2 linked regions of the Solitalea lacus genome follow. The main gene of each other region encodes a partner of the protein of the gene in region 2 in a complex. Links are inferred from orthologs where the notes say so. Each region holds a gene or a part of one and is shown on either strand. Other genes may lie near its edges. The genes, in order: lpdA and L2B55_RS02940.

The links.
Region 1: the proteins of L2B55_RS02940 (region 2) and lpdA are in contact, whole or in part, in a crystal structure (PDB 1EBD), measured with the Geobacillus stearothermophilus proteins. The link is inferred for Solitalea lacus from one-to-one orthologs. Residues at the interface, in WP_033016211.1 of Geobacillus stearothermophilus: Ile130, Ala131, Met132, Pro133, Arg136, Arg140, Glu141, Asn155, Arg157; in WP_049624544.1 of Geobacillus stearothermophilus: Pro340, Ser341, Asp344, Tyr345, Arg403, Asp406, Val408, Glu431, Ala432, Gly433, Asp438.

Annotation. Positions count from the first base shown.
Region 1 is NZ_CP091740.1:3,869,784-3,875,889, forward strand. What follows is about bases 293-3,147. They hold lpdA (dihydrolipoyl dehydrogenase), read right to left. Parts: upstream 2,495-3,147; coding sequence 1,091-2,494; downstream 293-1,090. Other genes in these bases: murB (UDP-N-acetylmuramate dehydrogenase), read right to left, coding at 293-947; L2B55_RS16715 (CBS domain-containing protein), read left to right, coding at 2,713-3,147. In the rest of the region: more of murB, read right to left, coding at 1-292; more of L2B55_RS16715, read left to right, coding at 3,148-3,150; L2B55_RS16720 (NADH-quinone oxidoreductase subunit A), read left to right, coding at 3,200-3,619; NADH-quinone oxidoreductase subunit NuoB, read left to right, coding at 3,639-4,277; L2B55_RS16730 (hypothetical protein), read left to right, coding at 4,294-4,737; L2B55_RS16735 (hypothetical protein), read left to right, coding at 4,756-5,079; nuoC (NADH-quinone oxidoreductase subunit C/D), read left to right, coding at 5,092-6,106. UniProt on the Escherichia coli protein: Lipoamide dehydrogenase is a component of the glycine cleavage system as well as of the alpha-ketoacid dehydrogenase complexes.
Region 2 is NZ_CP091740.1:688,854-694,954, forward strand. What follows is about bases 1,856-4,705. They hold L2B55_RS02940 (pyruvate dehydrogenase complex dihydrolipoamide acetyltransferase), read right to left. Parts: upstream 4,170-4,705; coding sequence 2,541-4,169; downstream 1,856-2,540. Other genes in these bases: L2B55_RS02935 (UDP-N-acetylmuramoyl-tripeptide--D-alanyl-D-alanine ligase), read left to right, coding at 1,856-2,464; pdhA (pyruvate dehydrogenase (acetyl-transferring) E1 component subunit alpha), read right to left, coding at 4,325-4,705. Outside these bases: L2B55_RS02930 (SUMF1/EgtB/PvdO family nonheme iron enzyme), read left to right, coding at 1-1,032; more of L2B55_RS02935, read left to right, coding at 1,163-1,855; more of pdhA, read right to left, coding at 4,706-5,320; L2B55_RS02950 (C40 family peptidase), read left to right, coding at 5,619-6,101.

The sequences.
Region 1 (6,106 bases), 3.2 Mb from region 2 along the record:
TCTGAAAAGTCATAAATCTCTCTTCCGGTAGCCTCGCCATGATTAACCAATACCAGCGCCTGATTTTTCCATGTTCCGGTATTGCCAATTACTTTACCTTTCCAACCGCATTGTTCAATTAACCAACCGGCAGCAAGTTTTATTTTTCCATTTCCAGCCGGATAATTCACCACTTCTCCGTTTTTGCTTTTCACCGCTTCAAATACCTCTTCAGACACAATTGGGTTTTTAAAGAAACTTCCGGCATTTCCAATAGTAGAAGGATCGGGCAATTTTGACACACGAATATGAGACACAACCTGACTAATATCTTTAATAGTAGGATTATCTATACCACGATTTTTCAATTCGGCTTCAATGGCCCCGTATGATGTATTTAAACTCGGCTTTAATGACAACTTCAAGGTAACAGAGGTGACGATATAACGACCTTTTAATTTGGATTTAAACACACTCTCCCGGTACCCAAACTCACATTCTTCTTTATTGAAAGTTTTAATAGTAAATGTTTCCGTATCAAAAGCATTCAATTCATAAAAAGCGTCTTTCAGTTCAACTCCGTAAGCTCCTATATTTTGGATTGGAGAGGCTCCTACTGACCCGGGAATAAGACTTAAATTTTCAATACCGGCGTAATTATTATTTACACAGTAGTTCACCAAATCATTCCAAACCTCACCTGCACCTGCCTGAACATATACATTGTCTCCATCAATACGAGTAGTTATGCCCTTAATACCCATTTTAATCACCAACCCATTAAAATCATGGGTAAAAAGCATATTGCTACCTCCTCCTAAAAACAACAAAGATTGGTTCACAACCTCCTTATTTTTGAATAGATCAGCTAACTGATCAGCATGCAAAATTTCTACAAAGTTGAGGGCGTTCACTTCAACCCCAAAAGTATTTAAACGTTTAAGAGATTTATTATGATGAATAACCATGAATACGGTGCTTGGATTTTTATTTTCTTGCGAAGGTAAAGCTTAGATTTTGAAAAGAAAATAGTTCACAGACCATAGTTAGCACCAATACATTCAGCACTAAGCTATATCCATGAACTATTTCTTATCAATCCGCCAACGGATTAAATATGCAGTGCTCTGTTTGCAGTTGCTGCAAGAGCTGCTTCTTTAAATGATTCAGTGAATGTTGGGTGAGCATGGCAAATACGACCGATATCTTCAGCAGAAGCACGGAATTCCATTGCCACAACCGCCTCAGCAATCATATCTGCAGCACGAGGACCAATCATATGAACACCTAAAATTTCATCAGTTTGCGCATCAGCCAACACTTTAATTAAACCATCGGTATCCATGCTTGCACGTGCACGGCCACTGGCTTTGAATGGGAATGAACCCGATTTATATTTCACTCCAGCCTCTTTCAGTTCTTCTTCAGTTTTACCAACTGAAGCAACTTCAGGCCAGGTATATACTACGCCAGGAATCAGATTGTAGTTCATATGTGGTTTTTGTCCGGCAATTAATTCAGCAACATATACGCCCTCTTCTTCTGCTTTATGCGCCAACATGGCACCACGCACCACATCACCAATTGCAAAAACACCAGGAACAATGGTTTCCAGATGATCATTTACTGAAATCTTTTTACCACGCTCTTCAACAGCAATTCCAATATTCTCTAAACCTAAACCTTCTGTATAAGCAGTACGACCAACTGCAACCAGGCAGTAATCTCCCTTAACTTCTACAGGCTCACCTTTTGCATTTTCAGCAGTAACAGTTACTTCTTTACCTTTTGCAGCCACTCCGGTAACTTTGTGACTCAATAAAAACTCAAATCCTAAGCCTTTTAATGATCGTTGTAATTGTTTACCCAATTCTTTATCCATAGTTGGGATAATAGAATTCATGTATTCAACCACAGTAACCTTTGCTCCTAAGCGGGCATAAACCGATCCAAGCTCTAATCCAATAACACCGCCACCAATTAAAATCAGGTGCTTAGGAACTTCTTTAAGATTTAAAGCTTCAGTTGAAGTAATAACTCTCTTTTTATCAATTTGGATAAAAGGTAAGGTAGCAGGCTTTGAACCAGTAGCAATAATAGTTTTGTCGGTTTCAATCAATTGCTCTGTACCATCAGCTTTAGTAACCTTAATTGTATTCTTATTAACAAATGAACCATGACCGTTATAAGTGTCAATTTTGTTCTTTTTCATCAAAAATGTAATCCCGTCAGTAGTTTGTTTCACTACCTCGTTCTTACGATTGATCATTTGCTCAATATTTACTTTAAGATTACTCAACTCAATACCATGTGTTTTAAAGGTATGAGACGCATTATGATAATGCTCCGATGAGTCTAACAAAGCTTTTGAAGGGATACATCCCACATTTAAACAAGTACCGCCAAAAGTGTTGTAACGCTCAACCATTGCTGTTTTTAAACCCAATTGAGCGCAACGGATTGCCGCAACATATCCACCCGGTCCGGAACCGATTACTACGACGTCGTATTTCATTTTTATTATTGCTTAAAGATTTAGAGTATTTATAGGATAAATTTTTCGGCCGTAAAAGTATGGAATTGATATTTAGGATAAAACTGGATTTTTGAATACTTAAGAAAAACAAGCTCCTTGTTCAACAAATAAACAATTGATTAGTTTGATTTTACCCTCAAAAAACTTATATTCACGTAACTGGTATCAATTAATAAACCTTTTTTCTATAACCAATCATGGGAAAGGTAAGAAACATACTACAGCTCAAAGGGAATGCGGTTTATACTATTAGCCCTGATGTAACGGTTTACGAAGCACTTGAAGTTTTGGTAGATAAAAACATCGGCGCCTTGGTTGTTGTAACTCAAGAGGATAAACTTGCGGGCATTTTTACCGAACGAGATTACGCCCGTAAAGTGATTCTAAAAGGTCGCTCATCAAAGGAAACACTCATCGGCGAAATTATGACCGAATCTCCTATTCATGTTGCTTCTGATGACACTATCGAACAATGCATGAAATTGATGACCAACAAATTCATTAGGCATTTACTTGTGGTGGACAACGGGCAGCTAGCGGGATTAGTGTCAATTGGCGATGTTGTTAAGTACATTATTGATGAACAAAGGTACATTATAGAAAATCTTGAACACTATATCACCGGGCAAAAATAATCTGAAAGTTTTCCAGATTTTATAAAAATTTCGCAGGGAGGCAAATTGCATGCACAACCCAACCGTACTCACCGTTGTTTTGTGGCCGTTTATGGCATATGCAGTTATTGTCATTCTGCTGGTTTCAATTATTCTACTTCTCTCCTATTTACTGGGGCAACATCATAAAGAGCATGCTACTGCCGAACCCTATGAATCCGGCATAAAGCAAACCGGTCCTGCACGCTTACGTTTTTCAGTACAGTTTTATCTTGTTGCCATGTTGTTTGTCATTTTTGATGTTGAAACCATTTTCATCGTATTATGGGCACTGGTATTTAAAGAATTAGGATGGATTGGCTATTTATCCATCTGTGCCTTCATTGGAATATTAATAGCAGTACTAATATATGAATGGAGCATAGGCGCCCTGGACTTTGGCCCTAATGGCAAGAAAATACTGAAAGCATATAGAAAGAGAAAAGAGTGAATACCCAAATAAACAAACAATGAAGTGGTGGCTTACAAAGGCTGATGATCCTACCGGCAAAAGCAGCGGGGAAAGTTCGATGGTAGAAACCATCCAACAAAGTGTGCTGCTTACCACCGTACAGGACCTTGTGGCTTGGGGCCGCAAAAACTCTATGTGGCCGTTTCACTTTGGTTTATCGTGCTGCTTTGTTGAAATGGCGACCAGTATTACCAGTAAGTATGATGTAGCCCGCTTTGGTGCCGAAGTAATCAGAGGAACCCCTCGTGAAGCTGATGTCATGGTAATTGCGGGCACAGTCTTCATTAAAATGGCCCCTATTATTAAGCGATTGCATGAACAAATGATGGAGCCTCGCTGGGTAATCTCCATGGGATCTTGTGCTAATTCGGGCGGTATGTATGATATTTACAGTGTTGTTCAGGGAGTTGATAAATTTTTACCTGTAGACGTTTATGTTCCGGGCTGTCCACCACGCCCTGATGCTTTTATGCAGGGACTGGTTCTTTTAAGTCAATCCGTTGGCAAAGAAAGGCGGCCTCTTAGCTGGGTAATAGGTGAGCAAGGAGTTATTAAACCCAACAAACCGTCAATGAAAGATTTGAAGCGTGACGAAAGAAACCAAATGATTGACTTTCGAACACCTGATAAAGTATAATTTTTATAAAAAATCTATGTTGAGAATACAGAAACACTATTTACGCAACTATTCATTTCTACTTAAACCCTTATTACTGCTATTACTAATCATAAGCAGTTGCAGTCCTCTTATTGCCTCTTATAATGAACATGTTTATCGAGAACTGACTTCATTAAAAGTTGAGACCAATGCCTTGATTGGCAAAGCAACCAATGACTATACAAACCCTGAAACTGAAATTGAACAGCTCGACAAAGACCTGCAAAAGCTTCATGAATACATAAAAGGCCTGCCTAAAAACGCTGAAACAACAAAAATGATGGATATTATGATTAATGGAGATGGTCGCTGGGAGGGAATTAAAAAGGTATGGAAATCATCAGGAAAATTGAGCAAAGCTGCTACAGGCGAGTTTCAGGCTGAAATAGCCGAAGGCTTTAACGACATGCTTCAGTTGGAATCAAGAAAAATTAAATAATTACCAACATAAAATCATATGCCTGAATTTCAAAATATATTAACCGAATTAAAAAAAGACATCATTGAGCTGGCAAAGCTCACATTTAAAAACTATAAAAACGAAGCGGAAACGGATGTTAGAGAGTTTTTGACAAATTCAGAAGAAAAACTGAAACGATGGACCCAATTGTTGGCAAAGAAAGAACTTACTCAAGAAGAATTTGCCACCTTGACTAAAGGGCTAAAAGATAGCGCCGAAATGAAATTACTAAAGCAAGCCGGATTAACCAAAATTAGACTAGATGAATTCAAGGGCTCATTAATAAATCTAATTAACGACACCGTTTTTAATTTCTTATGATGAAACGATGATATGAACGCAACCCAAAAGTTGGTAGAGGAACTGACACTAAAATTTGGTGATTCAGTTTTAACCCAACAGCAAACCGCTGATGAGGTTACCACTTTTTGGGTTGATGATAAACAACTTCTTGTCATTTTAGCCTACCTTAAAGACTTAAGTCCCCAACCTTTCCCAATGCTTTATGACTTGTTCGCTATCGACGAGCGATCAAGAGCGGATCATAAAACATATCCTTCAAAAGAATTTACGATAGTTTATCACCTATTTTCCTTTGTCCGAAACGAATTCGTCCGCCTTAAAATTGCCACTAAAGGTGAATTTCCAACAGTCGCGACCCTCACCCGTCTGTGGCCATCCGCCGCTTGGTACGAACGGGAAGTTTATGATATGTTCGGAATTCATTTCGAAGGCCACCCCCATCTACAACGGATACTTATGCCCTTAACCTGGCAGGGACATCCGCTCCGCAAAGAGCACCCTGCCAGGGCTACAGAAATGGGCCCCTTTAAGCTGTGGGATGAAAAAGTAGACATCGAACAAGGCATGCTGCAATTTAAACCTGAACAATGGGGCATGCAGCGCCAATCAGACGACACTGACTTTATGTTTCTAAACATTGGACCTCAACACCCTGGAACCCATGGAGTTTTACGAATTATTTTACAATTAGACGGAGAGGATATTGTTGATGCGGTGCCAGACATTGGTTTTCATCATCGTGGTGCCGAAAAAATGGGAGAAAGGCAATCATGGCATACATACATCCCTTACACCGACCGAATTGATTACCTGGGTGGTGTAATGAACAACCTGGCCTATTTGCTGGCAGTAGAGAAACTGGCAGGCATTGATGTTCCGGAAAGAGCCAAGGTAATACGGGTGATGATGTGCGAGCTTTTTCGTATTGCCAGCCATTTAGTTTGGTATGGCACTTTTGCACAAGACCTTGGTCAGTTATCTCCGGTGTTTTATATGTTTACCGACCGTGAAAAAATTTTTGATATTGTAGAGGCAGTCAGTGGCG
Region 2 (6,101 bases):
TATGTAGATAACTATTTACGTCATCCTGCTTTTGCTGATTATCCTGTGGTTGGAGTTAGCTGGAGTCAGGCAAACGAATATTGTATTTGGAGAACTGACCGTGCCAACGAAGCTATTTTGGTGAATAAAGGTATTTTAAAGGCTGAGCCAAACCAAACGGATGCTAACAGCTTTAATACTGATGCTTATTATGCAGGTCAATACGAGGGTACAGTTAAGAAAAACGTTAAAAACCTAGATCCAAACGCAACTAATAAAACTCGTTCTGTTCGTTATTCAGATGGTATTCTATTGCCAGGAGCATATCGTTTACCTTCAGAAGCTGAGTGGGAGTATGCCGCTTTAGCTTTAAAGGGAAATGTTAAGTATGAGAATATTGAAGAGAAAAAATTATATCCTTGGAATGGCTTAACCTTACGTAGCTCACAAGGTAAAACTCAAGGTTTATTCTTAGCCAACTTTAAACGTGGTAGAGGTGATAATACCGGTGTTGCTGGTTATTTGAACGATAATGCTGACATTACAGCTCCGGTTAAGAGCTATATGCCAAATGACTACGGATTGTTCTGTATGGCTGGAAACGTGAACGAGTGGGTGCAAGATGTGTACCGTCCACTTTCATTTGAAGATATAAGCGATCAAAACCCATTCCGTGGTAACCAGTTTACCGTAAAGCAAAAAGAGGGTAAAGGTGCTTATGCGAAAAAGGATAGTTTAGGTCGTATTCCAAGAGTTCCAGATACTGCAGGTAGATTAATTGACGGAACGAAGATCACTAAGAAATATGATGTCCGTGACTACGGTGATGAGTCTACAATGTATGGATATGGTAAGACCTCATTGGTAAATAACCGTTCTAGAGTTTATAAAGGAGGATCATGGAATGATAGAGCTTATTGGTTAACTCCAGGTGCTCGCCGCTTTATGGACCAAGATTCATCTTCAGCAGAGGTTGGTTTCCGTTGTGCGATGGGTCGTGTAGGTGCTCCAGGAGTTGGAAAAACCAAACGTCCTAATTTCAAAAGCAAGTAAGATCATATAAATATTAGTTATTTGAAGGCTCCCCAATTACGGGGAGCCTTTTTAAATTTGTGAAAATTGATTAGGGGCTTCAATCGATATTCGAATTTTCAATTTGATTATCTTAGCATCAAAATTTAACATGAACATAGAGTCGATATATAATCTTTATAAGGAGTACCCAGTAATCAGTACTGATACAAGGAAGATAACTCCAAACAGTATTTTCTTTGCATTAAAGGGAGATAATTTCAACGCCAATCAATTTGCTAAACAAGCGCTTGAAAACGGGGCAGTGTATGCAATTATTGATGAAAAAGAATATAAAGAAAATGAACGCTTTATTTTGGTTGAGGATGCTTTATGTACTTTACAGGAACTTGCGAAGTGTCATCGCAATCAACTCAAAATTCCTTTTTTAGGAATCACTGGTACTAATGGAAAAACTACAACTAAAGAACTGATTAATTCGGTGCTCTCTCAAAAATTCAAAACGCATGCCACCGTGGGTAATCTGAATAATCATATTGGTGTGCCATTGACAATTCTGGCAATCGATGGAAGTGTTGATTTTGCAATAATTGAAATGGGTGCAAATCATCAGCGAGAGATTGCATTGTTGTCAAGTATAGCTAATCCGGAATTTGGTATAATTACAAATGTTGGAAAAGCGCATTTGGAAGGATTTGGTGGTTTTGAAGGTGTTATGAAAGGTAAAAAGGAATTGTATGACCATCTTCTTGAAAATAATGGGCTTGCGTTTGTCAATAAAGACAACAACTACTTGATGGAAATGGCATCGACTCTAAAGCGTGTTGTTCATTATGGAGAAGGAGCTGAAAATACAGTTCGTGGTCGTAAGCATAATTTAAGTGAAGATACCGTTACGTTAGACTGGTCTACTGCTGAGGCTAATGAGTGGCAAACTGTTAAAAGTAACTTGGTTGGCGGCTATAATTTTGAGAATGTGCTGGCAGCTATCTGCATAGGTCACTACTTTGGTTTAACTTCCGATCAGATTAAAGCCGGAGTAGAAAGTTATTATCCTAAGAATAATCGGTCACAAGCATTAAAGACAGCCAAGAATTCCCTGATCTGCGATTTCTATAATGCTAATCCAAGCAGTATGGCTGCAGCGATAAGCAATTTTGCACATAATAAGGCGGTAAATAAGCTTGCTATTTTGGCTGATATGTTTGAACTCGGTGAATATAGTTCAGAGGAGCATTTGAAAGTTATTAATCAGCTTAAAGCTGAAGGTATTAATAATGCTATTTTAGTAGGGAAACATTTTTATGGCCTAAAGGATGCTTCAGAATTTAAGTTTTTTGAAACAACAGAAGAGGCTGCATCATATTTAAGAACCCACCCTGTTGAAAATGCCAACATATTAGTAAAAGGTTCTCGTGGGATGAAACTAGAAACTCTTTCAGAATTGCTATAGACTAATAAACTCTATTAAAAAAATACCTCGTTATAATTATTAACGAGGTATTTTTTATGTATCAAACTTTTTTTCTTTACACTAATAAACGAAGCGGTTCTTCTAATAAACCTTTAAGGGTTTGCAAGAATTCAGACCCTGTAGCTCCATCTACAACGCGGTGGTCACAAGATAAAGTGACTTTCATTACATTACCTGGAATAACTTGACCGTTCTTAACAACTGGTACCTGACTAATCCCTCCAACTGCTAAAATACAAGCATCAGGTGGATTGATAATAGCTGTGAACTGGTCAATACCATACATACCCAAGTTAGAAATTGTAAAGGTAGAACCCTCCCAATCTGCTGGTTGTAATTTTTTATCTTTTGCTTTTTGAGCATATTCTTTTACTTCTGCAGAAATAGTTGAAAGCGATTTAGTGTCAGCAAAACGAACTACTGGAACTAATAAGCCATCTTCAACAGCTACTGCTACTCCAATGTTCACATGGTTGTTGTAACGGATCTTGTCGCCTAACCAACTTGAGTTTACTTTAGGGTGTTTTTTCAATGCAACTGCTACAGCTTTCAATACAATATCGTTAAACGAAACTTTAACAGTTCCTAGCTCATTGATTCGTTTACGCGCTTCAATTGCTTGATCCATATCAATTGACATGGTAAGGTAAAAATGTGGTGCGGTAAATAAGCTTTCTGATAAACGACGAGCAATGGTTTTGCGCATTTGTGTTACCGGAACCTCTGTAAAGCTTTCTTGTCCGTATACTGCTGGAGCAGAAACTGAAGCTGGTGTGCCGGTAGTAGCGGCAACCTTAGCTTGAGCAGGTGCTGCAGTTGGAGAGAAGCTTTCAATATCTTTTTTAACAATACGGCCGCCTTCTGCACTTCCTTTAACTTGAGAAAGATCAATTCCTTTGTCCTGGGCAATTTTACGAGCTAAAGGAGAAGCTTTTACCCTTCCATCTGTTGATGCAGAAGTTGCTGTTTCTTTTGGCGCAGATGTTTGTGTAGTGATAGTCTGTGTTGTCTCAGTTTTTGAGGCTGTTCCGGCAGGAGCTGCTTGCAATAACGGTGCAACATCAGTTCCTGGCTTGCCAACAATTGCGATAATATCGTTAACCTTAGCAGCTTCACCCTCTTTTACGCCAACATATAATAATGTTCCTTCTGCATACGCAGTTACTTCCATTGTGGCTTTGTCGGTTTCTACGTCTGCAATGGTATCATCAGATTTAATCGTATCTCCCACTTGCTTATACCATTTATTGATAACACCCTCCGTCATAGTGTCACTCAATAAAGGCATTCGAATTACAGTAGCTCCTAAAGATTCTGGCGTTACAGTTGGGGTACTGCTTTGAACTGCGGCTGGTGCAGGAGTTGTTGCAGCTGGGGTAACAGAGGCGGTTGCGTTTGCTGAACCATTTCCACCTCCAGCTTCTAAAGCTGATTTATAATCTTCACCTTCTGCACCCAAAACGGCAATAACAGCATCAACCGGGACTGCTTGGCCTTCTTCTACACCAATGTATAATAAGGTGCCTTCTTGAAACGATTCAAAATCCATGGTAGCTTTGTCAGTTTCTACTTCGGCAACTACATCGCCAGCTTTCACCTTGTCACCAACTTTTTTATGCCATTTTGCCAAAACCCCTTCGGTCATGGTATCGCTCATTTTTGGCATGCGTACTACTTCAGCCATATTTCTTTTAATTAGAATAGTTGTTGTGTTGTGCTTATAAAGTAAGAGTTACGAATGGTAAGCCCCCTTCGCTCAGCACCCATAACTCAAAATTTCTTATTGCGAGTTACAAGTTAAGGGTTATGATTTCTTCATAACCCTTAACTTGTAATTAATTAGTCCATAACGTATGGGTAGTCTTCCTGAACGTAAACATCTTTGTAAAGCTCAGATGGGTCAGGATAGTTTGATTCTTCTGCAAATTTTACCGAATCTTCAACAATCTCTTTCACTTTAGCTTCAATTTCTTCAAACCATGCTTCATCAGCATATTTGTTGGTAAGAATAGTATTTTTTACCTGCTCAACCGGATCTTTTGCTTTGTATTCTTCTACCTCTTCTTTAGTACGGTACTTAGCCGGATCTGACATTGAATGGCCTTTGTAACGATAAGTGCGGATTTCAAGGAATGAAGGTCCTTCTCCTGCGCGTGCACGTTGAACAGCACGATCAATAGCTTCGTGAACTGCTTCACAGCTCATGCCGTCAACTGGTTCAGAAGGCATGTCAAAACCTAAGCCTATTTTGTAAATATCAGGCATGTTGGTAGTGCGTTGCACTGAAGTTCCCATAGCATAACCGTTGTTTTCGCAGATAAAGATTACCGGAATATTCCAAATCATAGCCATGTTAAAGGTCTCGTTAAGCGCTCCCTGACGAACCGCTCCGTCTCCCATAAAACATAAACAAACCGCATCATCTCCTTTATATTGAGAAGCAAAGGCAATCCCCGCTCCTAAAGGAATCTGTCCTCCAACAATCCCATGTCCTCCGTAAAAATTATGCTCTTTAGAGAAAAAGTGCATTGATCCACCTTTCCCTTTTGAACAACCGGTTTCTTTACCATACAATTCAGCCATACACTCGCGTGCTGAAACCCCCTTGCCTAAAGCTAAAGCATGGTCACGGTAGGCGGTAATAAACCCATCCTTCGGTAAAGTAGCTGACAAAGCCCCTGCGGCTACGGCTTCCTGACCTATGTATAAGTGACAAAATCCTCTGATTTTTTGCTGGCCGTATAGTTGACCAGAACGTTCTTCAAACTTTCTCATCAGGTACATTTGCTCGTACCATTGCAGATAAGTTTCTTTAGTGATTGCTATAGAACTCATTCTTAAAGTTTATCAGCTTTTAATTTTTGCGATTGCAAATGTATCAATAAAAAAGTAAAATGTAAATGTGAATACCTTTATCTGCATTACTTAGATAATATTTTAAAATAAGGGCTCGTTTATAGCAAAGTTGTAAAGCGAAACCAAGCTGTTGAAAATGTAATAAATATGTAACTTTTATGGTTGAGCATCGTAAAAAGTGCTACGGTAAGTTACCGCCTGTTTCGGCACGGTTTTAACTTATAACTTGAAGTAACGAGTAATAAATTTTAGTTTTGAAACGATTAATCTGGATGGCATGAAAAAAATACTACTCTTATTAGTTTTCGTTATTTCGGCCAATGCAGTGAGTGCGCAGTCGAAAGCAATAAAGGATTTGTTTTCATCAAAACCTGAACAACAAAAAGAAGTTTCAGACCCTGATTCGTTAGGATATCTGTACTATTCACAACTGTTCGGATTTAGTTTAGCTTCAAAAGCAAATACAAAGTTATTCGACTTTATTTACGACTGGTTGGGTACCCCTTATCGTTTTGGAGGAAACACGAGAAATGGGATTGATTGTTCTCGTTTTGTGAACAAAGTGTACGATGCTGTATACAATACGTTTTTGGGAGGTGCCTCATCTAGAGATATTTACAAAAATGTAAGGCCTGTAGATAAAGAAGATTTAAAAGAAGGAGATTTCGTTTTCTTTAAAATGGGTAAAAAGTATATTTCGCATATAGGCGTTTATTTAGGCAATGGTAAGTTTGCTCATTCATCCTCGTCAAAGGGAGTA